3 regions of the Bacillus sp. M5A3_1b genome follow, and region 2 is predicted to be linked to each of the others. Evidence: predicted binding sites of a transcription regulator. Region 2 holds the regulator's gene; each other region holds the start of a gene.
What was found. Region 2 encodes NrdR, which represses ribonucleotide reductase genes. Its sites were predicted from a motif close to AACACNATATATNGTGTT; they were not measured.

Region 1 (10,046 bases), on a different contig from region 2:
TAAATGTGTTGCAATTAAAATAGTACAGTCTTCGCGATAAAACTGTAAAATAAGTTCCAGTACATGCTCCCTAGAAACGAGATCAATCCCGCCCAATGGTTCATCTAGTACGTATAACCTCGCTTTCCTAGAAAATGTTAAAATAATTTGTAGCTTTTCAACCATACCTTTTGATAAAGCTGTAATTTTTTCTTCTAACGGTATTTTAAATTCCGCAATCGTATCTACCGCTTTTTGAATGTCGAAGTCTTTATAAAAATCTCGATAGAAGAATAAAGAATCTTTTACCGTCATCCAATCATCAAATACTGGTTTATCTGACATAAAAGAAACAATTTCTTTCGTTTCTAATCCTACCTTTTTACCAGCAATTGTAATACTGCCTTCGGAAGGATGCTGCAGACCGGCAATCATTTTCAATAACGTCGTTTTCCCGCTCCCGTTATCTCCAACGAGTCCTATAATTTTCCCTTCCGTAATCTCTATGTTTAATTCACGGATCACTGCTTTCAATCCGTATCTCTTCCATAAGTTTTCTATTTTTAATAACTCTGTCATTCGCTCTCCTCCCTCTTCTCGTGTAATGAAGAACGAAGGATTGTAAGAATTTCTTCTTCTGAAAAACCTAAATTGTCCATTCCATCTATAAAAGAATGAAGTAATTCTTTCGCCATCTCTTTTCGCAGCTCCATAATTTTCTCCCCTTCATTCGTTACATATCGACCCATTCCTCTACGTGTGACAACAACCCCATCCCGTTCTAGCTCTTGAAATGTACGCTGAATCGTATTTGGATTTACTTGTAATTCACTCGCTAATTCACGTACAGAGGGAATTTTATCACCAGGCAATAAATGTCCTGTTACGATTTCTTTTTTTATGTATTCCATTACCTGAATGTAAATTGGTGTATTTGGAGAAAACTCTATTTTCATTTCTTCCCTCCTTTTGTATCGGTGTACTAGTTAAATAATACACTGATACAAATAGTTTGTAAATACCCATTTAATTACAAAAATAATAGTGTTATGTAAACAAATCCATAAAGAAAAGCTGTCTTATCAATGAATAAGACAGCTTTTCTTTATGAGTATATATTAAAAATCAAACACGAAGTCATCATCAGCTAACTTTTCAACGTTCGTTGCTTTTACGTAACCATTCCCTTTTACAGAGAAGAAATCATGGTTTTTCGTATCTGTACGTAAACCATTTAAAACGATTGGGTTAATTTCTTCTTCTTCAAACTTCGGCTCAAGTCCTAAGTTCATAAGTCCTTTATTCGCATTGTAACGAACGAAACGATTTACATCCTCTACAAGACCGATAGAAGTGTAAATTTCTTCTGTGTATGCCATTTCAATTTCATATAGTTCCATTAATAACTCTTGTGTTTCTTTTTGCACTTCTTGTTGATCTTCTGCAGAAAGTTCTGCGAAGAGTTGTTGTGCTAAAATACCGACGAATACGCCGTGAATTGACTCATCACGAATTATTAGGTTAATAATCTCACCACTTGCTGTCAATTTACCTTGACCTGCTAAGTAAAGTGGGTAGAAGAATCCACTATAGAATAAGTAACTTTCTAAGAATACACTTGCTACCATCGCCATGTATAACTCTTTTTTCGTTACTTCAGGCTTTAATAAACGACGATAGTAACTAGTAACAATACCAGCTTTTTTCTCAAGTAATGGATGATTGTCTACCCATTCAAAAATATCATCAATTTCTTCTTCAGTAGCTAACGTTGTGAAAATATGACTGTAACTCTTCGCATGTACTTCTTCCATAGCTCCCATGAAAGCTAATACACTTTTCGCTTGTAAATTTTCAAGATGAACAAGTACAAGTGGCATCCCTTCGCCACCTTGTTTCGTATCTAAAAGTGTTAAACCACCTAATACACGCTTATAAGCAACCTGCTCTTCTTTTGATAATTGTGCCCAAGTATTTTTGTCAGAAGATACTGCGATTTCTTCTTCTGTCCAAAACTGAGCGATGTTTTGCTTCCAAAACATTAAACTAAAATCATCTTCTTTTTTGTTCCAGTTTACCGCACGCATTCAATCGCCCCTTCTCTAAATAAACATGAAAAATTGATAACTAAGCATGAGCAGGGTTCAGAAAACCCTGCTCATGATGTCTCACTTTTTATATTAAACGGTACAAGCTACGCACTCTTCCACGCTTAACTTACGTGTTCTCGTATAATAAAGACTCTTCAAGCCTTTTTTATGTGCATAGATGTAGTAACGTGCTAACTCACGTGTTGAAATATCACTATTAACGTAAAGAATTGTACTAATTCCTTGGTCAATATGTTCTTGGATTTCTGCGATTAAATCAATTAATTTAAACTGATTCATATCGTAAGAAGATTTATAGTACCAGAACGTATCTTTTGATAAATACGGCATTGGATAATATGTTGTCGCATTCGCATATGTTCTTGATTCGATTTGACTTACGATCGGCATTACGCTTGAAGTTGCATTTTGAACGTAACTGATAGATTGTGTTGGAGCGATAGCAAGACGGTATGAATTATATAATCCATTCTTCTTCACTTGCTCTTTTAAACTTGTCCAATCTTCTTTTGTTGGAATATGAATTCCTTCAAATAGTTGCTGAACTTTTTCAGTTACTGGGCTGTAATCTGTCGTTTCGTACTTTTCAAAGTATGTGCCATTCGCATAATCAGACTTATCGAAGTCTTTAAATGTTTCGCCTTTTTCTTTAGCGATCTCCATACTTTTTTCAATAGAGTAGTAATTTAACATCATAAAGAATGTACGAGCGAACTCTTTCGCTTCTGCACTTTCATATGCGATTTTGTTTTTTGATAAATATCCGTGTAAGTTCATTGCGCCAAGTCCAACTGAATGAAGCTCATCATTTGCTTTTTTCACAGTTGGTGCATTCGGAATGATCGTCATATCAGACACAGCTGTTAAAGCTTCCATTCCCGCATGAACAGCTTCACGAATTTCTTTATTTTCCATTACATTCACGATATTTAACGATCCTAAATTACAGTTAATATCACGACGGATAATATCATCTGTACCGTAATCATTTATTTCAGAAGTTTCTTGAAGCTGGAAGATTTCTGTCTCGAATGTTCAACCGAGTCCGCTACTCCTCAGTCCGTTGCTCATGCAACTGCTGTATGTCACCATACAGGACAGACTATATCATCACCTACAGCATTACCTGATTAGGTGCTCCGCTTTTCGAACGCCAATCGCTTGCGCTCTACTCCCATAAGGGATAGTCGTTAGGCTTTTACTTATCTTACATACTTCAGAATGTATCTTATTACTTTATGTTGTCCCATAACTCTGCTATACAAAATAATAAGATACATTCTGAACTTTTATATTTTCATTCTAAGATAAGATTTAGCACGGTAGGTTACCTCAAATTTGAGGCTTTCCCCGTTTAACGGAGTTTTCGACTAGCATTTCTACTAGAAGGTGCTACATATTTAACACAAGTTCGACATCTTCACAGTTCCAATATCCTTCAGTGGATGTTGGTTATTTGCATTTGATTTAAACATTAAGTATGGGTAACCAGACTCAAGCTGAATCATAGCAATTTTAATAAGCATATCACGTGCACTAATATCTAGCGGCTTCTTCTTCACTTTCGGATTGCTCATTAATTCATCGTACATTTCATCAATGTCTATATCATCTAAATGCTTTCCGTATTCTTTATATACCGTATAAGGCGCGAAAACATGGAAAGGTTCGTTTTTCTCAGCAAGCTCAAAGAACTTACTTGGAACGATAATTCCGATTGATAGAGACTGAATACGGCTCTTCTCATCGGCATTTATTTTTTTTGTATCAAGGAATTCAATAATATCCCAATGGAAAATGTTTAAGTATACTGCGCCGGCACCTTTTCGTTGCCCAAGTTGATTTGCATATGAAAACGAATCTTCAAGTAATTTCATAACAGGTACTACACCACTTGCAGCGTTATCGATACCTTTAATTTGCTCACCGCGTGCACGTAGCTTAGACAAGTTTAAAGCTACTCCACCGCCGATTTTTGATAATTGCATTGCAGTATTAATGTTAAAGCCGATTGAATTTAAGCTATCATCCATCTCTAACAAGAAACAAGACACCATTTCTCCTCTTCTGCTTCGTCCCGCATTTAAAAAGGTTGGTGTCGCTGGTTGGTAGTTTTGTTTTACAATCATGCTTGCGAAGTGTTTTGCCTTCGCAACATCACCGCGTCCTAAGTATAATGAAACAATTGCTACACGATCTTCATAGCTTTCTAAGTATTGTTTTTGATCATTTGTTTTTAACGCATAATCTTTGTAGAACTTAGATGCTGCCATATAAGATTGGAACTCGAAGTTTTCACCATAAGCGATGTTATATACCTCTTCTACTTCCTCCAAGCTATACTCGTCCAGAACGTTGTAATAGTAATCATATTCTTTCATATACTCCATTCGCTCTGCCACGCTATTAAAATGAACGGTATTTTCTCTAGCTTCTTCCATAAAGACTTCTAATGCCTCTTTATCTTTATGAAGCTGATAAAAACCGTCCTGCATTTGCGTGATTTCATTATTCAGTTCAATGTGTCGCAATCTCCCGCACCCTTTCCTTAAAATATTCTACATCATTATTTGTTCCTGATAACTCAAATTTTGATACAATAGGCACTTCATATTTAGCAGAAATTTTGTCAGCACTTGCACCGAACATGTCTCCCCAGTTACGATTGCCGCTTGCAGATACGCCTTTTAATTTTTCATTATTGCGCTCTAAAAATTCTAAAACACGTTCTGGTACATTGCCAAAACCTGTTGTATACGTAATTAAAACAAAGTCTTCATCTATTACTAGATCTTCACCAATTTGAACGGCCGGCATATTTAATTTGTGAATGAAACGTTTCACGTTTCCTGTCATAGAATCATATGCAACTATCATTTCCGACCCTCCCTCTCCAATCTATACTCTCTGTATGTTGTTTCTTGATTTCTCTATATATTGTATTACGTTTCAAAATAAGACACAAGATATATGTATAAATTCTTTCTTTTTTTAAATTTTACTTTTCGACAAGACAGTCGATTTTTTTCAATACAATGACTATGAAACAACATTCTAAAACTCATGTCAATAAAGTGCTTTTCAAAAAAGTTGTCAACGAATTTAACCTTATTTTTAAAAAAGTTACCAATATATTTTGTCATAAAACGGCAAATGCTGGAGGAATATATTTCTCCAGCATCACGCAAAAAAGAACAGACATGAAACGATAATCTGTTCTAAAAAACGATTACATTTATCAGTTTTACTTTATTAAATATTATACATATACTTTCGGTTCGCGTTACATACTAAAAGATAACTATTATAGAAAAAGATTATTATTATGGAAATTCAACTTATTTATGAAAAGATTATTCTGAGTGCTCAATGCGCAAAATATCTTTTACAAATATATGATGTGGATTTTCATCTTTATCAATCATTGTACATACAGGAGCTTCTTCATCAAAGTACACAATCATTCCTTCTACGTACTGATATGTATGTTGAACTTGTACGGTTACTTTAATTTCTATAGCCTCTTCATATGCTCTTTTTATTTTCTGAAGCATTTTTGCCGAACACTTTCGTTTCTCTGGATACATGACCATCCCCATAAACCTATTGCCAGCTCTATCTTTCCACATATAATCCCAATGCGGTAATATGCCTTGTTTAAAATCGCCCATAATTCTCCTCCCTATATTCTTCTAGTTACGAACGTGGCGTTTCTGAATATGTATAAATTACTTGTCCGCCGCGCTGTGCGTTCCCAATAATATGTTTAAAATCTTCTCGACTTACTACAACTTCTCTGAACGTATAAAATACATCTTTCGTAACAACATACTCCTTTATTTCACCATTTTTCAGCTGATCCAAAATTGCATTTGCTAATTCTTTATCCATGTATTTCACCTCTATGCAATATTTTATTTTATCGTATATTCTATAGGTCAACAACTGTAAAATTATCCAGGTGCTATACCTTCATTTCATTTTCATTATTTTTCAAAAAAGATCTCTTTAGTATATGTCCACTAAATATCATATACTAACATAGCTACTTCTCTATATCAATCATTTCAGCATTCAATTATGCAAAGTTCCATACCACTATGCTACAATATATAAATAGAATTAGGAGGGATACTATGATTCGGAAAGCAAAAAAGACAGATGCGAAGGCAATTGCACCTTTATTATATAACGCTCTGCACGAAATTGCTGAAAAAATCACAGGCAGCACAGTTGAGACAGAAGTATTACTAGGACTTGAAACATGGTTCTCAAAAGAGAGAAATCGACTGAGCTATGAAAACTGTTTTGTATATGTACAAGACGGGGTTGCAGTTGGGGTTATTGTCGCTTATCACGGTAGTGAAGCAACAAGTCTTGATGCACCAATTGTACATTACTTAAGAGAATTACATAAAGATGAATCAATTACATTAGAAAAAGAAGCTGAACTTGATGAATATTACATTGATACATTATCAGTTTCAAGTGCATATGGCGGAAAAGGAATCGGTTCTCAATTAATTGAAGCTGCTGAAATCCATGCAACTGAAAAGGAGCATGAAAAAATCGCATTACTTGTTAATTTAGAAAACAAACGTGCCTATTCACTATATGAAAAACTAGGTTATAAAAAAGATCAAATCGTTATGCTTGTAGGCGAACCTTATGCACACCTCGTAAAAACATTAAACATCAAAATTTCTATATCTTAAAAAGAAAGCACACGATTTATATATAAATCGTGTGCTTTTATGTTAATTTTGTATTTAATATATTTCCATCCATCGCTTCGTGGAATGTATAGGTTGTACATCCCCATGGCTTCCTATGTAAAATAGGAGAACCAGACCATCCCATCGCTCTCAGCTCCGCACCAACCATTGCATTAATGTAATTATGACCTACAAGAGCAATACTTCCATGTACGAGAGCATAACGGTGTAATAAGTAAGCCGCTTGCCTTGCCCTCTCTCTTACTTCCTTATAAGACTCAACACCTTTATGGTAACCAAGTATCCATAATGTTCGCCCGATAAACATCCATACGTTAAGTTTACATTTCAACCATGTTGGAGCATAAAAATTCGTCGGAATTTCAGCTTCCCTAAAAAGAGAATTTTGCATAAAAGATAAAGAATTCATTAATTCAGCTGCTGACTGTATAGCACACCTTTGATTACTCGTTACAATCAACTTTGCTGCTTCAACCGTTTCCATTGTTTCCATTGGTATAGGTGCTTTTTCTGTTATAGTATGTAAGTCATATCCTTTCATCCATTCGTGAAAGGATGTAACCGTCATTGGTTCTATAGTACGATCTAAGCGGCCATGACGAATAAAAGAAATCTTCATTCTTTCCACTCTCCATTCATCACTTACGAACTCTATTATGTACTATTTTTAAATATCATACCACGCAAAAAAAGAAAGTTATACACCTTTACATATCCCAACCACTCTCATGTGTGACCCCAGCATGTATACCATCCATCCCATCAAAATATGTAGTCGTTTCATGATGACGAATCTTTTTTAAATTTATATAAGAAAATACAAATAAAGTTAATGCTATAACACTCCCCACAAATTCAAACATCATTTTACCGCCTCTAATTTCTCCCACTTTAGTAGGTTATTGTATTTTTTCATTATACCCCTATATAAAGATGCGCGCATTTAAACCGTTCTTTTTTTCTAATAACTTGGAGTTCTTGCATATTTTCTTACAAAATGTGAATATTTTTCGAATTTTTACTTTGGAAACATTTACAAACTAGACAATATGGTTCAAAATAAGAGGAAATAAAAAAAACCAAAATTATTCTTTTTTTGGAAAACTGTAACAAGGAGAGTTGCTTATGCAGATCGCAGAAACTGGAGATATCATTGAATTTAAAGGTGGAATGCAAGGCCGTGTTCAAAAAGTAAATCAAAACTCCGTTATTGTAGATATAACAATTATGGAAAATTTTAGAGAACTAGATATGGAACCTCTTACAGTTGTAAGTCATAAAAACTATACTGTCATTAATCAAAATGCATAATATAATAGAAAGAAAGGATCTGTATGTTATACAGATCCTTTCTTTCTATTATATATTAACGATTATCAATTGTTTCTGGATATAGATCATGGTTCATCATACGGTAGTCTGCCATTTGTTCATACTTCGTGCCTGGGCGACCGTAGTTGCAGTAAGGATCAATTGAAATCCCTCCACGTGGTGTGAATTTCCCCCATACCTCAATGTAACGCGGATCCATTAATTTAATTAAATCATTCATAATAACGTTCATGCAATCTTCGTGGAAGTCACCATGATTGCGGAAACTAAATAAATATAGCTTTAAAGATTTACTCTCTACCATTCTTTGTTCTGGAATGTAGCTAATATAAATTGTTGCAAAATCTGGTTGACCTGTTTTCGGACATAAGCTTGTAAATTCAGGGCAATTAAATTTTACAAAATAATCACGGTTTGGATGATTGTTATCAAATACCTCTAAAATTTCTGGGCTATATTCAAATAAATATTTTGTATTTTGATTTCCTAATAAAGTTACATCTTTTAAATCTTCATCTAATCTTCCTGCCATTTTAAACATCCCTTCTCATTATACTCCGCGTTTATTTCCCCATACTAACGCATGAAGCTGTGGCAATACTTTTGCATTATTCATTTCTTTACAGTTAACCGCTTTTTCAATAAGCCACTCGTATTTATCTAATAATTTTTTAATCAACATCGCATCATCCACAGTTTTTGTATCATCATTCCCTACTTGTAAGAAGAATGGAACATCTGGATAACGTTCGTGCATCTTAACTGCATACTCAAAGTCATAATCGTCAAATACTACTACCTTTAAACTAATATCTTTTCCTGCTAGTTTCTGAATAACAGCATCTAACTTCTGAAAATCAGTATTCATCGTCGAACTTGGTGGTTTTGGAGAAATCGTTATCTCATCAATTTGAAGTAACCAATCTTGCCATTTACTCCCTTGCGTTTCGATTGCCGTCCGCATTCCATTCTCTTTTAATATAGAAAGAAGAAACTCAATATTTTTCAACAATGCTGGATTTCCACCTGAAATCGTAACATGAGAAAAATTTTCGCCACCAATTTCTACAAGCTCGTTCCAAACGTCCTCTGCTGTCATCTGTCTAATTTGTTCCTTAGCCGATCCATCCCACGTAAAAGCAGAATCACACCATGCGCAACTATAATCACAGCCAGCTGTACGGATAAACATCGTCTTTTGTCCCACAACCATTCCTTCACCTTGAATGGTCGGACCAAATATTTCTAAGACAGGGATTTTACTCATCGAGCATCCACTCCCGTCTTACTTCCGCATAACTAGTTGGCGTCTCAAAAAGACGAACAAATTCAACACGAGCTCCTTTATATTCGTTCGCACGATTATCTTTTAGTAATGCTTCTGCCATCTTTTCATAAATCCAAACGACCATGTTTTCAGCAGTCGTATTCATTGCTGGTAACGTTTCGTTTAAATAACGATGGTCTAAATAAATTTCTATTTCATTTTTCCAAATTTCTTTTATATCTCCAAAGTCAATCGCAAGACCTATTTCATTTACATATCCACTAATCCCAAATACAACTTTATATGTGTGACCATGTAAGTTTTTACATTTCCCCTCATAACAGTGTAAATGGTGTGCTGCATCAAATGTAAATTCCTTGCTGACCATTACTCTTTTATTATGATATTTGAGCTGTTTACGCTGAATATCCTTGTCCATTTTTTGCAAATTTTCTACGATGCGAAATCCAAAGAAATTATCCATTAGTTATTTGCTCCTTCGCGTTCTTGTAGGTACGTATCTAATCCTGCTTTACGAAGCTGACATGCTGGACATTCACCGCAACCATCACCAATGATTCCGTTATAACATGTTAATGTTTTTTCTCGAACAAACTCGAA
Region 2 (10,046 bases):
TAGCCGTTATTTTTCTTCTCTCTATTAGTCATGTTAATATAGAGAGAGGAAAGGAACGGTTTTTTTTCTGTGAAAAAAATCATTTCAAATTTGTATGGGGAGGTTTCTGGTTTGGAAAAAAAGGTCGTATTAGTAGATGGTAACAATATCGCGTATCGTGCTTTCTTTGCACTACCGCTTTTAAATAACGACAAAGGTATACATACGAACGCAATTTACGGTTTTACAATGATGTTAATGAGAATATTAGAGGAAGAAAAACCAACGCATATGTTAGTAGCGTTTGATGCGGGTAAAACGACATTCCGTCATAAAACGTATAGTGAGTATAAAGGAGGACGTCAAAAGACTCCACCTGAATTATCAGAGCAATTCCCGTTTATTCGTGAGATGCTTGATGCATTCAACGTACCACGTTATGAATTAGAAAATTATGAAGCGGATGACATTATGGGGACGTTAGCGAAAGAAGCGAGTGAACAAGGGTTTCATGTAAAAGTTATTTCAGGAGATAAAGACTTACTGCAACTTGTTTCAGATAATACACTCGTATGTATTCCTCGTAAAGGGATTACAGAAGTGGATGAATATACGAAAGAAGCTTTATTTGAGAAATACAGCTTATCACCAAAGCAAATTATCGATATGAAAGGTTTAATGGGAGACCAGTCAGATAATATTCCAGGTGTACCAGGAGTTGGTGAAAAAACTGCGATTAAATTGTTAACACAGTTTGAAACGGTCGAGGCAGTGTATGAAAATATAGATCAAGTAAGCGGGAAGAAATTAAAAGAAAAGCTAGAAGCAAATAAAGACCAAGCTCTTATGAGTAAAGATCTTGCAACTATTATTACAGATGCGCCGATTACAGTGCATGTGGATGATATGGAGTATAAAGGGTATGAAGCAAGTGATGTGATTCCAATGTTCGAGAATTTAGGATTTACATCCCTTTTAAATAAATTAGGTGTTACGCCAGAAGAAACGACTCCAGCTGAATTAGATGATATTACATTTGATATTGTGGAAGAAGTTACAGAAGAAATGCTAGTGCAAGATAGTGCGCTTATTGTTGAAGTACAAGAAGATAACTATCATAAAGCGGACATTCAAGGTTTTGGTATTCAAAATGAAAATGGCTGTTACTTTATTCAAACAGAAATTGCTCTTAAGTCAGACGCTTTTAAAGAGTGGCTTGCAGATGGAGAAATGAGAAAGTATACATTTGATGCAAAGCGCGCAATCGTTGCACTTAAATGGAACGGGATAGATATGCAAGGGATTGACTTTGATCTACTAATCGCTGCTTATTTACTTGACCCGGCTGATACGGATAAAGATTTCCGTACTGTAGCAAAAATGAAAGAAACACATGCTGTGAAATCTGATGAAGAAGTTTACGGAAAAGGTGCGAAGCGTGCTGTTCCAGAGCTAGAAGTAGTAGCGGAGCATGTAGCTCGTAAAGTGCACGTATTATATGATGTAAAGCAAACATTCGTTGAAGAGTTACAAAAGAATGAGCAATATGAACTGTTTACAGAGTTAGAATTACCACTTGCGCGTGTATTAGCTGATATGGAAGTAAAAGGTGTAAAAGTTGATACGGAGCGTCTTCGTAATATGGGAGAAGAACTTGCAGGTAGATTAAAGGAAATGGAACAGGAAATTTATAAGCTTGCGGGAACAGAATTTAATATTAATTCACCGAAGCAGCTTGGTGTTATTCTGTTTGAGAACTTAAACTTACCAGTTATTAAAAAGACGAAAACAGGTTATTCTACGTCAGCAGATGTACTAGAAAAGCTTATGGATCGCCATGAAATCATTCCAAACATTTTACATTATCGTCAATTAGGGAAACTAAATTCAACTTATATTGAAGGTTTATTAAAAGTTGTACATGAAGATTCATCTAAAATCCATACTCGTTTCAATCAAGTATTAACACAAACAGGTCGATTAAGTTCAACGGATCCTAACTTGCAAAATATCCCAATTCGATTAGAAGAAGGAAGAAAGATTCGTCAGGCATTTGTTCCATCAGAAGAAGGATGGATTATGTATGCGGCAGATTATTCACAAATTGAACTTCGCGTATTAGCTCATATTGCAAATGATAAAGGGCTAGTTGAAGCGTTCCAACATGACATGGATATTCATACGAAAACAGCGATGGATGTATTTGGCGTTGAAAAAGATGAAGTAACTTCGAATATGAGACGACAAGCGAAAGCTGTCAATTTCGGAATTGTATATGGTATTAGTGATTATGGTCTTTCACAAAACTTAGGAATTACAAGAAAAGCAGCAGCGGAATTTATTGAAAAGTATTTAGAAAGTTTCCCTGGTGTACAAGAATACATGAGTGACATCGTAAAAGATGCGAAACAAAAAGGGTATGTGGCTACATTATTAAATCGCCGCCGTTATATTCCGGAAATTACGAGTCGTAATTTCAATTTACGTAGCTTTGCTGAGCGTACGGCTATGAATACACCAATTCAAGGGACTGCGGCAGATATTATTAAAAAAGCGATGATTATTATGGCAGACCGTCTAGAAGAAGAAGGATTACAGGCGCGTCTACTTCTGCAAGTACACGATGAATTGATATTTGAAGCGCCAAAAGAAGAAATTGAAAAATTAGAGAAGCTTGTACCAGAAGTAATGGAGCATGCAATTGAACTCGCAGTTCCGTTGAAAGTTGATTATTCTTACGGTCCAACTTGGTACGACGCAAAATAAGGAAGTGATGAAATGCCTGAATTACCAGAGGTTGAAAACGTCAGACGGACACTTGAAAATCTTGTGACAGGAAAAACAATTGAAGATGTCATTGTTACCTATCCCAAAATAGTAAAACGTCCGGATGATGCAGAAATCTTTAAAGAAATGCTAAGAGGCGAGAAGATTGAAAATATAAAGCGAAGAGGAAAGTTTTTGCTTTTATATGTAACGAATTATGTTATTGTTTCACATTTGCGTATGGAAGGTAAGTTTTTACTGCATCAAGAGGACGAGCCAATTGATAAGCATACACACGTCCGTTTCTTATTTACAGATGGAACTGAACTACATTATAAAGATGTGAGAAAGTTTGGTACGATGCATCTCTTTAAGAAAGGTGAAGAATTGAATCAAATGCCTCTTGCTGACTTAGGTCCGGAGCCGTTTGATGCTGAATTGACACCGCAGTATTTACAAGAAAGATTGCAAAAGACCAATCGTAAAATAAAAGTCGTATTATTAGACCAGCGTCTTTTAGTAGGGCTTGGAAATATATATGTAGATGAGGTTTTATTCCGTTCTCAAATTCATCCGGAACGAGAAGCTTCGTCTTTAACAGCAGAAGAAATTGAACGAATTTACGAGGCGACTGTTACAACGTTAGGTGAAGCAGTGAAGCGAGGCGGAAGTACAATTCGAACGTATATGAATTCGCAAGGGCAAATTGGCTCATTCCAAGAACTTCTAAATGTATACGGAAAAAAAGGAGAACCATGTGTGACTTGCGGTACGATATTAGAAAAAACAGTTGTTGGCGGAAGAGGAACGCATTACTGCCCGATTTGTCAGCCGAGAATATAGAAAAGAGATAACATTGGATAGGCATTTGTCATATACATACAGCAGGGCTATGTATAAGGGAGGAGCTTACCGATGTACCTTTATTTATCTCTTATTTTATTAGCTTTTACATTAAGCTTAGATAGCTGTAGTGTAGGGCTAACATATGGTTTAAGAAGCGTAAGAATTCCACTAAGATCAATTATAATTATCGGAATGTGTTCAGCGGCTGTTATGCTTGTTTCAATGGGAATTGGACATATGATCGCGAAAATATTTTCACCTGTTATCGCAACGCGTATCGGTGGGCTTGTTCTTATTGGAATAGGAATTTGGGTATTATATCAATTTTTTCGAAGTGAGAAAAAAGAAGAACCAAAGCAAGAGGAGAAGGTTTGGAAATTAGAAATTGCTTCGCTCGGGCTAGTGATTCAAATTTTACGGAAACCGACTGTTGCAGATTTTGATAAATCAGGCACCATTTCTGCAGGAGAAGCGTTACTTCTTGGTATCGCTCTTTCTATAGATTCGTTCGGTGCTGGAATTGGTGCATCTTTATTAGGGTATGCGCCCGCTATGATGGCGATATTAGTTGCGGTTATGAGTTCTTTGTTTTTATTTATTGGAATGAAACTTGGAACGGTTTTATCAAATATGAAGTGGTTACAAAAATTTACATTCCTGCCTGGGGTATTACTCATTATTATTGGAATTTGGAAAATGTAAGTATGGGCGTGGAACATTAGTTTCGCGCCTTTTATTATGAGGATGGGAGGACGGTAAGTATATATTTATAGATAAAAAACCATTGTCAGGGTAAAGTAGCCTCATGGGGTGAAAAATCTTAAATTATATTCAATTGGTGATTTTGCAAAAAAGGCAGGTAGGACAGAGTAAACTAGTTGCCATCTTCAAGGAAAAAGAGCAAATATAGCTAAGAAGATGGTTAAGGAGTTGTTGGAAAGTGATGCTTGCGAAGAAAGTGAGAATCAAGCCAAATGAAGAACAAGAATTGCAACTTTGGAAATCTGTTGGCACGGCAAGATGGGCTTATAATTGGACACTGGCGAAGCAAGAGGAGAATTATAAGAATGGCGGAAAGTTCATATCAGACGGTTTTTTACGGAAAGAATTAACTGTATTGAAGCAGACTGAAGAATATGCTTGGTTGTATGATGTTTCGAATAATATAGCCAAACAAGCAATCAAAGATGCTTGTGAAGCATATAAACGATTTTTTAAGGGGCTGGCTGATAAACCACGATTCAAAAGCAGAAGGAAATCAAAACCCTCTTTCTACAACGATAACATCAAGTTAAAAGTAAAAGAAAAACAAGTTTTGATTGAGAAAGTTGGTTGGGTAAAAACATCCGAAAAGTTACCTGTAGAGGTGAAGTACTCTAATCCACGCGTTAGCTTTGACGGTAAGTATTGGTATTTATCTGTCAGTATCGAACAGGAGTTTACAAAAGAGAAGTTAACGGCTGTTTCGTTAGGAATAGATATTGGAATCAAAGAATTAGCATATTGTTCTGATGGTCAGAAAAAGAAAAATATCAACAAAACAAAGGTGGTAAGAAAGGCAGAGAAACGCCTTCGTAGGTTGCAACGTCAAGTTTCTCGTAAATATGAAATGAACAGGGAGGGAAACCGTTTTGTCAAAACGAGCAACATTATAAAAATCGAACAAGAGATACGACAACTACATAGAAGGTTATCGAATATCAGAAAGAATCATCTTCATCAGTCAACGAGCGAAATTGTGAAAACCAAGCCATTTCGTATTGTGATGGAGACGTTGCATATGAAAGGTCTGATGAAGAATAGACACCTAGCTAAAGCGATTGCGAAGCAGTGTTTATATGAGTTCAAAAGACAAATTCAATACAAGTGTGAAAAATATGGTATTGAATTTGTAGAAGCTGATACATGGTATCCTTCTTCAAAAATGTGTTCCAATTGTGGAAGCATCAACAAAGAACTAAAACTTTCTGACCGTGTATACAAATGCACTTGTGGTCACGAAATGGATAGGGATTTAAATGCGGCTATCAATTTGTCACGGTATGAATTAGCCAGTTAATATCTAAAAAAGTTACGGCTAATATGTAGGATTCGTTGTATCCGAATTTACGCCCTCGGAGTGTTTGATCAAACGAAAGTAGCTTTCTGCAAAATCGGACACGTAGAACAGGGAAATAAACAAAATTTATAGATTTTTATAAGTTTATGGCAACGGATTATGATGACAGTAGTAATTGGATTAACGGGAGGCATTGCAAGCGGAAAAAGTACAGTGTCTCAAATGTTTCGTGAACTGAGTATACCAGTTATTGATGCAGATATTATTGCAAGAGAAGTTGTAGAGCGAGGAAAACCAGCATATAACAAAATTGTAGAAGTGTTTGGAACGGAAGTATTACAAGAAGATGGAGAATTGGATCGCCCGAAATTAGGAAATGTCGTTTTCTATAATGAAGAAAAACGATTGCAGTTAAATAAAATCGTTCATCCTGCAGTTCGTGAGGAAATGAATACACAAAAGGAAAGGTACATAAAGGAAGGTATGCAAGCGGTTGTGTTAGATATACCTCTCTTATTTGAAAGCAAATTAACAAGTCTCGTTGACCGCGTATTAGTTGTAGCGGTTAAGCCACATACGCAATTAGAACGTTTAATGAAACGAAATAATTTTTCAGAAGAAGAAGCAACAGTTCGTATTCAATCTCAAATGCCGTTAGAAGAAAAAGTGAAAAATGCAGATGAAGTGATAAATAATGATGGCACAATTATGGGAACGAAAACACAATTACAGGTGATTTTAAAGAATTGGAACATTATTGACTAAAAAATTGTGAAATTAATGAAAATGCTTAGTGACATATCCCCTTTTTGTGTTATACTATTATTGGGATTGGAGATAAATAGTATAACGCATTCAAGGGGGATAACATATTATGACTCGTGTGGCAATTAATGGATTTGGACGTATTGGGAGAATGGTATTTCGTCAGGCAATAAAAGAAAGCGCATTCGAAATTGTAGCAATCAATGCAAGCTATCCATCTGAAACGTTAGCACATTTAATTAAATATGATACAGTTCACGGCAAGTTTGACGGAACAGTAGAAGCATTTGAAGATCACTTATTAGTTGATGGGAAAATGATTCGCCTTTTAAACAACCGCGATCCAAAGGAATTGCCTTGGACAGATTTAGGTGTTGAAGTTGTAATTGAAGCAACTGGTAAATTTAATTCAAAAGAAAAAGCAATTCTACATGTTGAAGCTGGAGCGAAAAAAGTTATTTTAACAGCGCCTGGTAAAAATGAAGATGTAACAATTGTAGTTGGTGTGAACGAAGACCAATTAGATATTACAAAACATACTGTTATTTCAAATGCATCTTGCACAACAAACTGTTTAGCGCCTGTTGTTAAGGTGTTAGATGAGCAGTTTGGAATTGAAAACGGTTTAATGACAACTGTTCACGCTTATACAAATGACCAAAAAAATATTGATAACCCACATAAAGATTTAAGAAGAGCACGTGCTTGCGGACAATCAATCATTCCGACAACGACAGGCGCTGCGAAAGCGCTTGCAAAAGTTCTTCCGCACTTAAACGGAAAACTTCATGGTATGGCACTTCGTGTACCAACACCAAACGTATCTCTTGTTGACTTAGTAGTAGATGTAAAACGTGATGTGACAGTTGAAGCTATTAATGAAGCATTCAAAACTGTTGCAAACGGTGCATTAAAAGGTATTGTAGAATTCAGTGAAGAGCCTTTAGTATCTATTGACTTTAATACAAATACACACTCAGCTATTATTGATGGTTTATCTACAATGGTAATGGGTGATCGTAAAGTGAAAGTACTTGCTTGGTATGATAACGAGTGGGGCTACTCTCGTCGTGTTGTAGATCTTGTAACGTTAGTTGTTGACGAATTAGCGAAGCAAAAAAATGTGCAACATATTTAAGTGAATAAGGGAGAGGGCAAGCGAATATTTGCCCTCTTTTTTTATTTTTTTCTGAAAAGGAAAAAAATTATAGGAGTATATTTTTGAAAGTGGACATACCACGAAACGTTGTGATTACTGTATTTGTGAATCATTTATTTTTTTTAGGGAAAAGTAAAGAGGAAAATATGACAGAAAATCGAAAAAACTGTTGTTGCAAAATGAAAATAAACAAAGTATACTAACACTCGTAAACTTAAGAGCTGAGGTACGTAGTCACTACTTAAAGGGTTAGGACCTCTCTGGACTAACTTTCCCCCGTGGTAGTGGAGCAAGCCAAATTGCAAATTAGTTTTCAATTCGAACAGTTAGAATAAATTTACAAGGGGGAACTGTAGAATGGATACTATGGATACGATGGGTCGTCACGTAATCGCTGAACTTTGGGATTGTGATTTCGACAAGCTTAATGACATGCCGTATATTGAACAATTATTTGTGGATGCAGCACTGAGAGCTGGTGCTGAAGTGCGTGAGGTTGCTTTCCATAAATTTGCACCACAAGGTGTAAGTGGAGTAGTAATTATCTCGGAATCACATTTAACAATTCATAGCTTTCCGGAGCACGGTTACGCAAGTATTGATGTTTATACTTGTGGGGATCGTATTGATCCAAATGTTGCTGCAGAATATATTGCAGAAGGTTTAAACGCGAAAACGCGTGAGAGCATCGAGCTTCCTCGAGGCACTGGTAGCTTCGAAATTAAGCAGAGAGAAACAAAAGCTCTTTAAAAAAGAACATAATTGATTTAAAATGTAAAGAGGTGTATAATGCACCTCTTTTTTAGTTTATAAAAAAGGAAAAATATAACGTACTCGTTAGTGAGATAAATTGGGCTCTTACGAATAAGTTAGCACCCCATCTACCATCTTATTTTTGAAAACGAGATGATAAAATAATGTGCTTAAACTTAAAGTGGTAAGAGAGTTAGAATGAGTTATATAATATTGTATATATATTGTCAGATGAAGTAAGTAGAGAAAAAATAAAGAGTATAGTGTAAAGGAGTGAATATATTGCGTTGTCCATCCTGTTCGCATAATGGTACAAGAGTGTTGGATTCGCGTCCGGTAGACGAGGGGCGCTCTATTCGAAGAAGGAGAGAGTGTGAAAGTTGTTTAAGTCGCTTTACGACATTTGAAAGAGTAGAAGAGTCACCTCTTATCGTTGTAAAAAAAGAAGGCACACGAGAAGAGTTTAATAAAGAAAAGATTTTGCGCGGCTTAATTAAAGCGTGCGAAAAAAGACCAGTATCTTTAAGACAATTAGAAGAAGTAACTCAAAGTGTGGAACGTGAACTTCGTAATTTAGGTATATCAGAAGTGAAAAGTGATATGATTGGTGAAATTGTTATGGAAGAACTGCGTGATATTGATGATGTTGCTTACGTGCGTTTTGCTTCTGTATATCGCCAATTTAAAGATTTAAATGTATTTATTGAAGAATTAAAAGATATACTGCAAAAAGAAAGAGAGTAGAAGTTGTATTTTATTCTCTTTACATACCGTAAGTAATGAGATAAGAGAGCTAGAAGCGAAAGCTAATAGCTCTTTTTCGCTAAGCAATTATATAATGAAGATAGAACGAATGAAGTAGAGGATAGATTGGATGAGAGAAAGGAAAAGCAAGAATGGAAAAACAGTCATGGATGGAGCTATTGCCAATTGATCGTTATAAAGTAAGTGCGAAAGGGTTACTGCATAATTACGACCGAAAAGTGTTAACGATGTTGTATCAGCCGTTAATAGGTAGTAGAGCTTTTAGTTTGTACATGACGCTATGGGGAGAGTTAGAGCAAGATCGTGTGTTTGGAAAAGAGAATACACATCATTCCCTTATGGTGACCATGCAGATGCAGCTTCCCGAAATATATGAGGAACGAGTAAAGTTAGAAGCAATTGGGCTTTTGAAGGTATATATTAAGAAAGAAAAAGATATTCGAATGTTTATATACGAATTGCAACCACCTTTATCTCCGAAGCAGTTTTTTGATGATATTGTGTTAAGCATCTTTTTATACAATCGATTGAGTCGGACAAAATATAATCAAGTAAAGCAATATTTCTTAGAAGAAGAATTTGATTTTGCTTCTTATGAAAATGTTACGCGTTCTTTCAATGATGTGTTTGGTTCGTTTAATCCAGGACAGCTTGAGCATGCGCAAGAAGATCTTCGTATTCCAAAAACGACAGCTATGCCAAGTAACGAGAAGGGAGACGCTCCAAAAGTTTGGAATGATTTCTTTGATTTCTCCTTATTTGTAGATGGCTTGTCCGCTCTTGTCCCTAAAAAGGCGATTACAGATCAAGTGCGAGAATGTGTCAGTACACTTGCTTACGTATACGATGTAGATGTGTTATCGATGCAAAATATCGTTCTTGGTACGGTGACAGAGATGCAGACAATTGATATCGAAAGGCTTAGAAAAGGAGCACGTGATTGGTATCAGTTCG
Region 3 (10,046 bases), on a different contig from region 2:
AGCTATTTAGATATAAAAGCTTTTTATCCAGTTATGAGAGTAAAAGTAAAAGGGCGAAAGAAATACGTATTAACAGAGATATTAGAAGATGATGTGAAAGAAATATGTACGAGTTTAAATTGTGAACCCGCGTTAAAAAGTGAAGTTGGTAATACGAGAATTATGCTTAATAGCTTAGAGGATGTCCTGAAATTAGAAAGTTATATTTTAGGACAGTATGATTTCGTACTGCAAGCGCTAAGTGAGTATAAACAAAGTGAAATGAATGCAGATGAAAAGCTAAAAGAATATTTAAATATAATGGTATAAAAAAACTCCGTGTACAAGAAGTTGTGCACGGAGTTTTTTAGGAATACTAAAACATAAAATTTTCTTACAAATCTGATTAAAGAGTTTTTCATTTGCTCATACTATGTATAGTAAGAATGCGAAGGAGAGAGGGTGAACAGTATGAGAAGAAGTCGCCGTAAATCATTTGACGAACTTGTGAAAGAAAATAAACAACAATTATTAAGTGATCGTGATGCAATCGATCGCATTGAAGAGCGTATTGAAAAACGTTATGAAATGCAACTTTTTAAGCAAGCTGAATAATTCTTAACACTAGTACGATACTAGTGTTAAGGAGGCGATAGTAATGGGTAATCCGAAAAAGAATTCAAAAGACTTTGCACCGAATCATATTGGAACACAATCAAAAAAAGCTGGTGGCAATAAAGGGAAGCAAATGCAAGACCAAACAGGCAAACAACCGATTGTTGATAACGGTTAAAAAAGGGAGAATGTTGTCATTCTTCTTTTTGTGAAGGATTTTTAATAGTCAAAAAGGGCTGACTTATGTCAGCCCTTTTTCGTAATCGTAAAATTTTCAACGAGTAAACGCCAATTTTGCGGGAATGGTAAGCCAATCTTCCAGTAACTAATACCGCCTATACCTTGTTCTTTCATTAAATTGAATTTGCTTTGAACAGACCGTGAATCTTCAAACCAAACTTCGTGTTGAACACCGTTTTCGTCAAAGTAATTAAAATGAGGAGCTTGAGCTGTGAAATCATAGCGGATAGGGACATTGTATTTACGAGCTAGTGCGACAGCTGCGACAGAGCTAATTGCTTTTGCAGGCGGATTGCCTTGTTTGAACGGAAGTTTCCAATCGAATCCGTATAAGTTTTGCCCCATCATAATTTTTTGAGGAGGCATTTGAGATTTTGCATATTGAAGTACTTCTTTTACAGGACCGATAGGAGAAATAGCCATCGGTGGCCCGCCTTGCCAACCCCAGTCATATGTCATAATGACGACGAAATCAACAATTTGTCCTTGTGCTTTATAATCGTGAGCTTCGAAAAATTTTCCCTTTTGATTTGAACTTGTTTTCGGTACAAGCGTTGTACTCAATGTGTATCCGTTAGGTAAGCGTGTTTTTACATTTCGTAAAAAACGATTATACGCTTCGCGATCTTCAGGTGCTACACTCTCGAAATCAAAATGAATGTCTCGCATACCGTACTTCTCAGCTGTTTGTAAAATGTTAGTAATAAATTTGTTTTGAATCGATGCATCGCGTAAAATAACCGATGTCAGATCGGCACTGAAATTTCCATTTTCAATATTTGTAATAACGAGCATCGGGATGGTTTTGCCTTGCGTTGCAATATTAGCGATTTTAGCTGTTTCAGTTGGTTCTTTTAACGTACCATCTCTTTTTGCCTCGAAACTGAAGTAAGCCAAATATGTTAAAAATGGATTAATGGCACGCGTAGCGTTAACCAAACTTTCTTTTATTGGTATTGTTGAAGGTTGTAAATAAGCGATGGATTCTACTGCGCGTTTTGTCCCTTTTGGTATATATAATTGCTGTCCAACATGAAGAATGGATTTTAAAGATAAGTTATTGACCTTAGCTAAACTAGCGAGAGGTACGTTATATGTTTGAGAGATTCGATATAGGCTATCGCCAGGCTGTACATAATAATTATTCCCTTTCGTATTAACGATCAGTGCCTGACCTACAACGAGTGTTTCAGCTGGATTTAGTCCATTGTCCTTTACTATTTCGTCAGGTGTTGATCCGTACTTTGATGCCAAGCTATATACGCTATCACCGCTACGAACAGTTACAATTTGAATCATATGCTTGCTCCTTTCAGTAAAAGATTCACTGTTTTTATTTTATTTTTGATGTCACTGTATTATGATTAAATGTATGCAAGGTAGCAGAAGTGAAAGAAGGCGAATACATATGTTTGTAGCAGAACATGAAGTTGAAATCCGTTATGCGGAAACAGATCAAATGGGTGTTGTTTACCATTCAAACTATTTGGTGTGGCTTGAACTAGGTCGCACGAAACTTATACAAGATTTAGGATTTTCATATGTTGAAATGGAGAAAGAGGGAATTATTTCTCCTGTGTTAGATTTGCAAATTTCATATCGTAAAGCGATGCGTTACGGAGAAAAAGCAATTGTGAAAACGTGGATTGATACTGTTAGTCCGCTTCGCGTTGTATATGGTTATGAAATATATAACGGTGAAGGTGAACTTTGTATTACTGCAAGTACGACGAATATTTGCGCGAAAAAAGAAGGGTTCAGGCCCGTATCATTTAAAAAGTTATATCCTGAGTGGTATGCGAAATATGAGGAAATTAAGAAAAAATAAAAAAGCGTGGCAGAAGCCACGTTTTTTTATTTTTCATAATTAAATTGCGGGAAATCATCACCGTCGTTAAAGGTAACAGCTAAATTATGTCCATCGAAGAACCACTCATCATCGCCTTCAATAAAGAAGTTAATACCTTCTTCTTGAGTTTGAACAGCAGGATGTGCAGGATCATCTTTACGAATACCTAAAGAAAGTCCTTTTTGCACAGTACTGCAACCGCCGTATTGTACGAAAAGGCGTAGTGTTTCACCCGATTGTAAGTTTAATTCGTTTTTATACCATTGTGCTGCTTCTTTTGTTACGGAAAGATTCATGTATAGTTCCTCCAAATTATGTTGCTTTTTCTTTAGTATAAAAAATAACGCAAAAAGACGCTATTAATATGCTTCACGTTTTCTTTTTGCGTTATGTGGGTTACGATCTTATTTTTGCTTTTTTGAAAAGTTTGCTTTCGGTTCAGTTTTATTTATAATTCGTCCGATATTTGCACGGTGTTTATAAATAACCATACCTGCTAATAAACACATCGCAATAATGAAGATTTTATCCCCGCTAACAATGGATGCAATAACAGCAACGACGGCTGTTACCATAGAAGAAAGTGATACGTATCTTGTTGTAAATAAAAGGCTGAAAAAGACAACAGCTAATATTGCAAAAACAACTGGAGAGTAGCATAATAGCACGCCAGCAGAAGTTGCAACAGCTTTACCACCACGGAATTTCGCGAAAATCGGATACACATGTCCAAGAACAGCTGCTAATCCGAACCATAGTGGGTGAACATCTAAACCGAAAATAATCGGTAGACTTGTTGCTAATGTACCTTTTAAAATGTCAGCAATTGTAACGATAAAACCTGCTTTTTTCCCTAGTGTGCGGAATGTATTTGTCCCGCCTAGATTACCGCTTCCATGCTCACGAATATCGATTCCGTAGCCGATTTTTCCAACGACTAGTGCGAATGGAATCGAGCCAAGTAAGTAGGCAACGATAAATAAAAGATATGTAATAACCATAAGTTCAGTCTCCTTTATTCAAATGTGTTGATAAAGGGTAAAAAGAGTTTTTCCCGTATATTGTACCATACATTTGTAAAGAGCACATTTCTTTTTTGTAAATGAAAAATTCATTATTTCGTGAAAAAAATTTCACAGGAATGTTACATTTCTCACAGAAACATCAAGACTATATGTAGTAACATTTTAATCAAAAGACAACAACATATTGGTGGAGGGTTATAAATGTTACAACGAAATGTACGTGGAGAAGAATTAATGAGAGTGTTTGAGACGATTGTCCACGGTAGTGAGCAAGATTTAATGCAAGAAAATGCAAATGTAGATGGTCGCTCTCCAATGGGAGTAATGGGAACGTTCGCATCAGAGAGTGCGAAATATTATGCAGTTGAAAATTTATTGTCAGATCAAGTGAAAAAAGCGATAAATCAAAATATATTATATCCACATGACTTAGATTTTTATGCGACAGGAACGACGACTTGTTCGCAAATTCCGTTAGCGCAAATGCTTGCGGACGGTTTTCATACCGGACATGGGCATATGAGACAACCGCAGGATATTAAAAGTGCATTGGCTCTTTCGTCTATTATTTTTCAAGCGAATCAAAATATGCAGCACGGTGGTCAATCATTTGCACTCTTTGATATTGATTTAGCTCCATATGTGAGAAAAACAGTAGCGAGACATAAGAAACGATTACAGTCATATCCGCTTACGAAAGAACAAATAGAAGAATTTGCATGGAAAGAAACAAAAAATGATACGTATCAGGCGTGTGAAGCTTTCGTTCATAATTCAAATAGTATGCACAGTAGGGGCGGGGGACAAGTACCGTTTATTTCTATTAATTATGGAACAGACACATCAAAAGAGGGACGGTTATTAGTTAGACAACTTTTAAAAGCGACACAAGCTGGTCTTGGTAAAGGAGAAACACCAATTTTTCCGATTCAAATTTTTAAAATGAAAAAAGGTGTGAACTTTGAAGAATGTGATCCGAACTATGATTTATTTGAATTAGCGTTAGAGACAACGGCTGAACGATTATTCCCTAACTTTTCATTTTTAGATGCGCCATTTAATGCAGTGCATTATAACGGACGACCGGAAAGTGAAGTATGTTATATGGGATGTCGTACCCGTGTTATGTCTAACATACATGGAGAAGAAACAGCGATTGGAAGAGGCAATTTATCATTTACGTCTATCAACTTAGTCAAATTAGCCTTAATTAGTGGTTCAAAAGAAGCGTTTTTTGAAGCGTTAAATTATTACCTAGACTTAGGAATTAAGCAATTATTAGAGAGATTTGAGTATCAATGTACGAAGCGAGCAAGAGATTTTCGATTTTTATATTCACAAGGTGTATGGCGCGGTGGAGAGAAGTTACAGCCTGAAGATTCTGTAGCATCCATTTTAAAGCAAGGGACGTTAAGTCTTGGTTTTATCGGCCTTGCGGAGTGCTTAGTAGCTTTAACAGGAAAGCATCATGGAGAAGATGAAGAATCATGGAAACTCGGGTATGAAATCATTTCCTTTATGAGAGATAGAATGGATAAAGCGACGGAAGAACATGAACTGAATTTCTCAGTAATTGCAACTCCTGCAGAAGGGTTATCAGGGAAGTTTGTGAAAAAAGATAGAGAAGAATTTGGTGTGATTAGCGGTATAACGAACCATAATTATTATACGAATTCATTCCATATCCCAGTTTACTATAGCATTCAAGCGATAAATAAAATTCGTTTAGAAGGACCTTTCCATGCCCTATGTAATGGAGGACATATTACGTATATTGAGCTAGACGGAGCAGCTATGCATAACAAACAGGCGTTAAAACAAATTGTACGAGCGATGGCAGATCATGGCGTTGGATACGGTTCAATTAATCATCCTGTTGACCGTTGTAAGTGCTGCAGTTATCACGGAGTTATTGGAAATGAATGCCCAAGTTGCGGAAATGAAGACGAGGCTAATATAGAAAGAATTCGCCGTATTACAGGCTATCTTGTAGGAGATATGTCGAAGTGGAATAGTGCAAAACGTAGTGAAGAGATGGATCGGGTGAAGCATCAATGAAAGTGATGAATATCATTCATGATAGTGTAGTAGATGGAGAAGGGTTGCGGACAGTCGTGTTTTTTGCGGGCTGTCCGCATCGTTGTTTCGGTTGCCATAATCCGAAATCGTGGAATATTTGTAATGGAACTGAAATGACAGTAGTAGAAATTGTGAAAGAGATTGCAAGTAATTCATTAACTGATGTAACATTTTCAGGTGGAGATCCATTTTTTCAAGCTGCTGAAGTGAAAAAAGTAGCAAAAGCTGTGAAAGACTTGAAAAAAAATCTTTGGATGTATACAGGTTATACGTTAGAAGAGATACAGAGTTCTCAAAATAATGATATGATAGAGTTGTTACATTATGGGGATGTTTTAGTCGATGGAAGATTTGAAATCGAGAAAAAAGATTTAACACTTCCATTTCGCGGAAGCTCCAATCAACGTATTATTCGATTGAAAGAGTAAAAAGGCGGGATAGATGATATGAATAAAACAGTATTACTAGTTGAAGATGAAAGAAGATTACGTGAAATCGTTAGTGATTATTTTCGTAATGAAGGCTTTGAAGTAATCGAAGCAGAAGATGGAAAAAAAGCGTTAGAATTATTTGCAGAGCATGAAATTGATTTAATTATGTTAGATATAATGTTACCAGAAATAGATGGATGGTCTGTTTGTAGACGAATTAGAAAAGAATCAGCAGTACCAATCATTATGTTGACAGCACGTTCGGATGAGGATGATACATTACTAGGGTTCGAATTAGGTGCAGATGAGTATGTAACGAAACCTTTCAGCCCGAAAGTGTTAGTAGCTCGCGCGAAGACATTATTGAAGCGTGCGGATGGCGTGGTAGGAGTAGCGGAAGAAAATGCTATGTCTTTAGCTGGAATAGAAGTGAATCGTCTATCTAGAACCGTTTTAGTAGATGGAGAAGAAATTATATTGACACATAAGGAATTTGAACTTCTTGTTTATTTAATGGAGAACAAAGGAATTGTGTTGTCACGTCAACATTTATTAGATCAGTTATGGGGATATGATTACTACGGTGATGACCGAACGGTTGATACTCATATTAAAAAACTACGAAATAAGCTAGGAGATAAAGCGAAGCATATCGGTACTGTTATTCGAGTGGGTTACAAATTTGAAGAATAACCTTTAAATTACTATGCGCTTTAGCTTTGGGATATAGCAAATTTATACTCTCTTTTGTAGGTGGAATGTACAAAAAATACTTTTCTTGTCTACAATGTTAGATAAGAGTATTTTTTTAATTGGATTTCACGATGAGTTCACAAGAAGGACACAAAACGTGACTATACTGAAAATACGAATTCACCAGAGAGGGGAAGTAAACATGGGATATTACGACGGACCAAATTTAAATGAAGAGCATAGTGAAACGAGAGAAGTGAGAAAATCAGGTAGTAAAAAAGGTTATTTTTTCACAGGTTTAGTCGGAGCTGTAGTTGGGGCTGTCACAATTAGTTTTGCGGCACCATATATGCCATGGGCTCAAAATAATGGAGCGGCTGTATCATCATTCAGTTCGGATTCAAAAGTTGAAGGTACTGTAGTTCCTGTTGTCAATAAAGCAAAAAATGAAACTGATTTACCTGGTATGATTGAAGGCGCGAAAGATGTTGTTGTAGGTGTTATTAATATGCAACAAAGTGTTGATCCATTTGCAATGCAACCGACAGGCCAAGAGCAACAAGCTGGCTCAGGATCGGGTGTTATTTATAAAAAAGCAGGAAATAAAGCGTATATTGTAACGAACAACCATGTAGTAGATGGAGCGAATAAACTTGCTGTAAAACTAAGTGATGGTAAAAAGGTAGATGCAAAACTTGTAGGGAAAGACCCTTGGTTAGATTTAGCGGTTGTAGAAATTGATGGATCTAATGTAAATAAAGTTGCCACTTTAGGTGATTCAAGTAAACTTCGTGCGGGTGAAAAAGCGATTGCAATTGGTAACCCACTAGGGTTTGATGGAAGTGTAACGGAAGGTATTATTAGTAGCAAAGAACGTGAAATTCCAGTAGATATCGATGGCGATAAGCGTGCAGATTGGAATGCTCAAGTTATTCAAACAGATGCAGCAATTAACCCAGGTAATAGTGGTGGTGCGTTGTTTAACCAAAATGGTGAAATAATTGGGATTAATTCAAGTAAAATTGCACAACAAGAAGTTGAAGGAATTGGATTTGCTATTCCAATTAATATTGCAAAGCCAGTTATTGAATCACTTGAAAAAGACGGAGTAGTGAAACGTCCAGCTCTTGGAGTAGGTGTCGTTTCATTAGAAGATGTGCAAGCTTATGCAGTAAATCAATTGAAAGTACCGAAAGAAGTAACAAACGGCGTTGTATTAGGTAAAATTTACCCAATATCACCTGCAGAAAAAGCTGGTTTAGAGCAATATGATATTGTAGTATCATTAGATAATCAAAAAGTAGAAAATTCACTTCAATTCCGTAAATATTTATATGAAAAGAAAAAAGTAGGCGAGAAAGTAGAAGTTACATTCTATCGTAACGGTCAAAAAATGACGAAAACAGCTACTTTAGCAGATAATTCAGCTACAAAGAATCAATAATTGAAATAAAAGAAAGTCTCTTTCATATTGAAAGAGACTTTCTTTATCGGCTATACTAAAGGAATAGGAGGGATAAATTATGACAATTGAAAACCCAACTCGTACGGAAATTGGTGAAGTATTAAAGAAAAGCAAAACGATTGCAGTTGTTGGATTATCGGATAAGCCAGAACGTACATCGTATATGGTTTCAAAAGCAATGCAAGATGCTGGGTATCGCATTATTCCAGTAAACCCAACAGTAGATGAGGTGCTTGGAGAAAAAGCAGTTTCTTCACTAAAGGATATTAAGGAACATGTTGATATTGTAAATGTATTCCGTCGTTCAGAATTTTTAATGGATGTTGCGAAAGAGTTTGTAGAGATTGATGCAGATGTTTTTTGGGCACAATTAGGAGTACAAGATGAAGATACATATAAACTTTTGCAAGAAAAAGGCTATACTGTAATAATGGATCGTTGCATTAAAGTAGAACATGCGATGACAAAATAGTATAGGTTTTAAAGAGAGAAAGATTGATTCAGCCCTCGTTATAAATAAGTAGGGCCGATGAACGAGGTGTTCATCATGAGATTTTTTAAAGGCTGTTTGTGGGGATTGTTACTTGTTATCCCATTTTGGATATTGATCATTTGGATCATGATAAAGGTTTGGAATGTATAATCTTGGCATACATATCCATTTCTCGTTGACAAACGATTATTTTTCTGAAATAGTAGCCTAGAGGAATCCTTGTGAAAAAACAAGGATTTTTCTATTGAAAATGGTATATAAAAGAGATAAGATAACTTGCCAAAACTATAGTCGAGGCGTTATTCTATAATAGAAACATATGTTCTGATTTGATTAGGAAAGGGGCAAGGAGTTTGGCAAAGCATCAGTTCCAATATAATGAAGATGCAATTCAAGTGCTAGAAGGACTTGAAGCCGTTCGAAAACGCCCGGGTATGTATATCGGGAGTACGGATAGCCGTGGATTGCATCATTTAGTATATGAAATAGTAGATAACTCCGTTGATGAAGCGTTAGCGGGATTTGGCGACGAAATTTCTGTCGTAATACATAAAGATAATAGTATTAGCGTTATTGATAAAGGGCGAGGAATGCCTACGGGAATGCATAAACTTGGGAAACCTACACCTGAAGTTATTTTAACTGTACTTCATGCCGGTGGTAAGTTTGGTCAAGGTGGCTATAAAACAAGTGGAGGTTTACACGGTGTTGGGGCATCAGTTGTAAATGCCTTGTCAGAATGGTTAGTAGTGACGATTAAACGTGACGGAAATATTTATGAACAACGCTTTGAAAATGGTGGTATTCCTGCAACGACACTGGAAAAGATCGGGAAGACGAAAGAGTCTGGTACGACAATACATTTTAAACCAGATACAACGATTTTCAGCACAACAAATTATAATTACGAAACATTATGTGAAAGATTACGTGAATCTGCATTCTTATTAAAAGGGATGAAAATCTCAATAAAAGATGAGCGAAATGATTTAGAAGATGTCTTTCATTATGAAACAGGAATCGAAGCTTTCGTTTCATACTTAAATGAAGAAAAAGATTCAATCCATCCGGTTGTATATTTTACTGGTGAACAAAATGGAATTGAGGCAGAGCTAGCTTTTCAATTTAACGATGGCTACTCAGAAAATATTCTTTCGTTTGTAAATAATGTACGTAC

Region 1: the regulator NrdR is predicted to act here: its motif matches at 5,017-5,034, upstream of nrdI (class Ib ribonucleoside-diphosphate reductase assembly flavoprotein NrdI).
Region 3: the regulator NrdR is predicted to act here: its motif matches at 3,850-3,867, upstream of ACLBWW_RS22180 (anaerobic ribonucleoside triphosphate reductase).

Annotation. Positions count from the first base shown of each region.
Region 1 covers NZ_JBKEZY010000002.1:392,673-402,718, forward strand. The annotation lists gene ACLBWW_RS08255 (ABC transporter ATP-binding protein) at 1-558, opposite strand, end outside; gene ACLBWW_RS08260 (GntR family transcriptional regulator) at 555-935, opposite strand; gene nrdF (class 1b ribonucleoside-diphosphate reductase subunit beta) at 1,098-2,066, opposite strand; gene ACLBWW_RS08270 (ribonucleotide reductase) at 2,160-3,110, opposite strand; partial or broken gene ACLBWW_RS08275 (ribonucleotide reductase N-terminal alpha domain-containing protein) at 3,494-4,621, opposite strand; gene nrdI (class Ib ribonucleoside-diphosphate reductase assembly flavoprotein NrdI) at 4,608-4,967, opposite strand; gene ACLBWW_RS08285 (hypothetical protein) at 5,444-5,761, opposite strand; gene ACLBWW_RS08290 (hypothetical protein) at 5,787-5,981, opposite strand; gene ACLBWW_RS08295 (GNAT family N-acetyltransferase) at 6,227-6,805, shown strand; gene ACLBWW_RS08300 (hypothetical protein) at 6,843-7,445, opposite strand; gene ACLBWW_RS08305 (hypothetical protein) at 7,534-7,689, opposite strand; gene ACLBWW_RS08310 (YkvS family protein) at 7,952-8,137, shown strand; gene queF (preQ(1) synthase) at 8,193-8,690, opposite strand; gene queE (7-carboxy-7-deazaguanine synthase QueE) at 8,709-9,425, opposite strand; gene queD (6-carboxytetrahydropterin synthase QueD) at 9,418-9,909, opposite strand; gene queC (7-cyano-7-deazaguanine synthase QueC) at 9,909-10,046, opposite strand, start outside.
Region 2 covers NZ_JBKEZY010000001.1:840,124-850,169, reverse strand. The annotation lists gene polA (DNA polymerase I) at 112-2,745, shown strand; gene mutM (DNA-formamidopyrimidine glycosylase) at 2,758-3,588, shown strand; gene ytaF (sporulation membrane protein YtaF) at 3,661-4,293, shown strand; partial or broken gene ACLBWW_RS04450 (IS607 family transposase) at 4,468-4,569, shown strand; gene ACLBWW_RS04445 (RNA-guided endonuclease InsQ/TnpB family protein) at 4,532-5,650, shown strand; gene coaE (dephospho-CoA kinase) at 5,813-6,415, shown strand; gene ACLBWW_RS04435 (glyceraldehyde-3-phosphate dehydrogenase) at 6,525-7,553, shown strand; gene speD (adenosylmethionine decarboxylase) at 7,941-8,324, shown strand; gene nrdR (transcriptional regulator NrdR) at 8,610-9,071, shown strand; gene ACLBWW_RS04420 (replication initiation and membrane attachment family protein) at 9,224-10,046, shown strand, end outside.
Region 3 covers NZ_JBKEZY010000009.1:67,280-77,325, reverse strand. The annotation lists gene ACLBWW_RS22215 (3'-5' exonuclease) at 1-309, shown strand, start outside; gene ACLBWW_RS22210 (FbpB family small basic protein) at 451-594, shown strand; gene sspN (acid-soluble spore protein SspN) at 638-772, shown strand; gene ACLBWW_RS22200 (glycosyl hydrolase family 18 protein) at 841-2,133, opposite strand; gene ACLBWW_RS22195 (acyl-CoA thioesterase) at 2,243-2,662, shown strand; gene ACLBWW_RS22190 (HesB/YadR/YfhF family protein) at 2,689-2,979, opposite strand; gene plsY (glycerol-3-phosphate 1-O-acyltransferase PlsY) at 3,088-3,684, opposite strand; gene ACLBWW_RS22180 (anaerobic ribonucleoside triphosphate reductase) at 3,910-5,766, shown strand; gene nrdG (anaerobic ribonucleoside-triphosphate reductase activating protein) at 5,763-6,215, shown strand; gene ACLBWW_RS22170 (response regulator transcription factor) at 6,234-6,911, shown strand; gene ACLBWW_RS22165 (S1C family serine protease) at 7,114-8,355, shown strand; gene ACLBWW_RS22160 (CoA-binding protein) at 8,435-8,848, shown strand; gene parE (DNA topoisomerase IV subunit B) at 9,223-10,046, shown strand, end outside.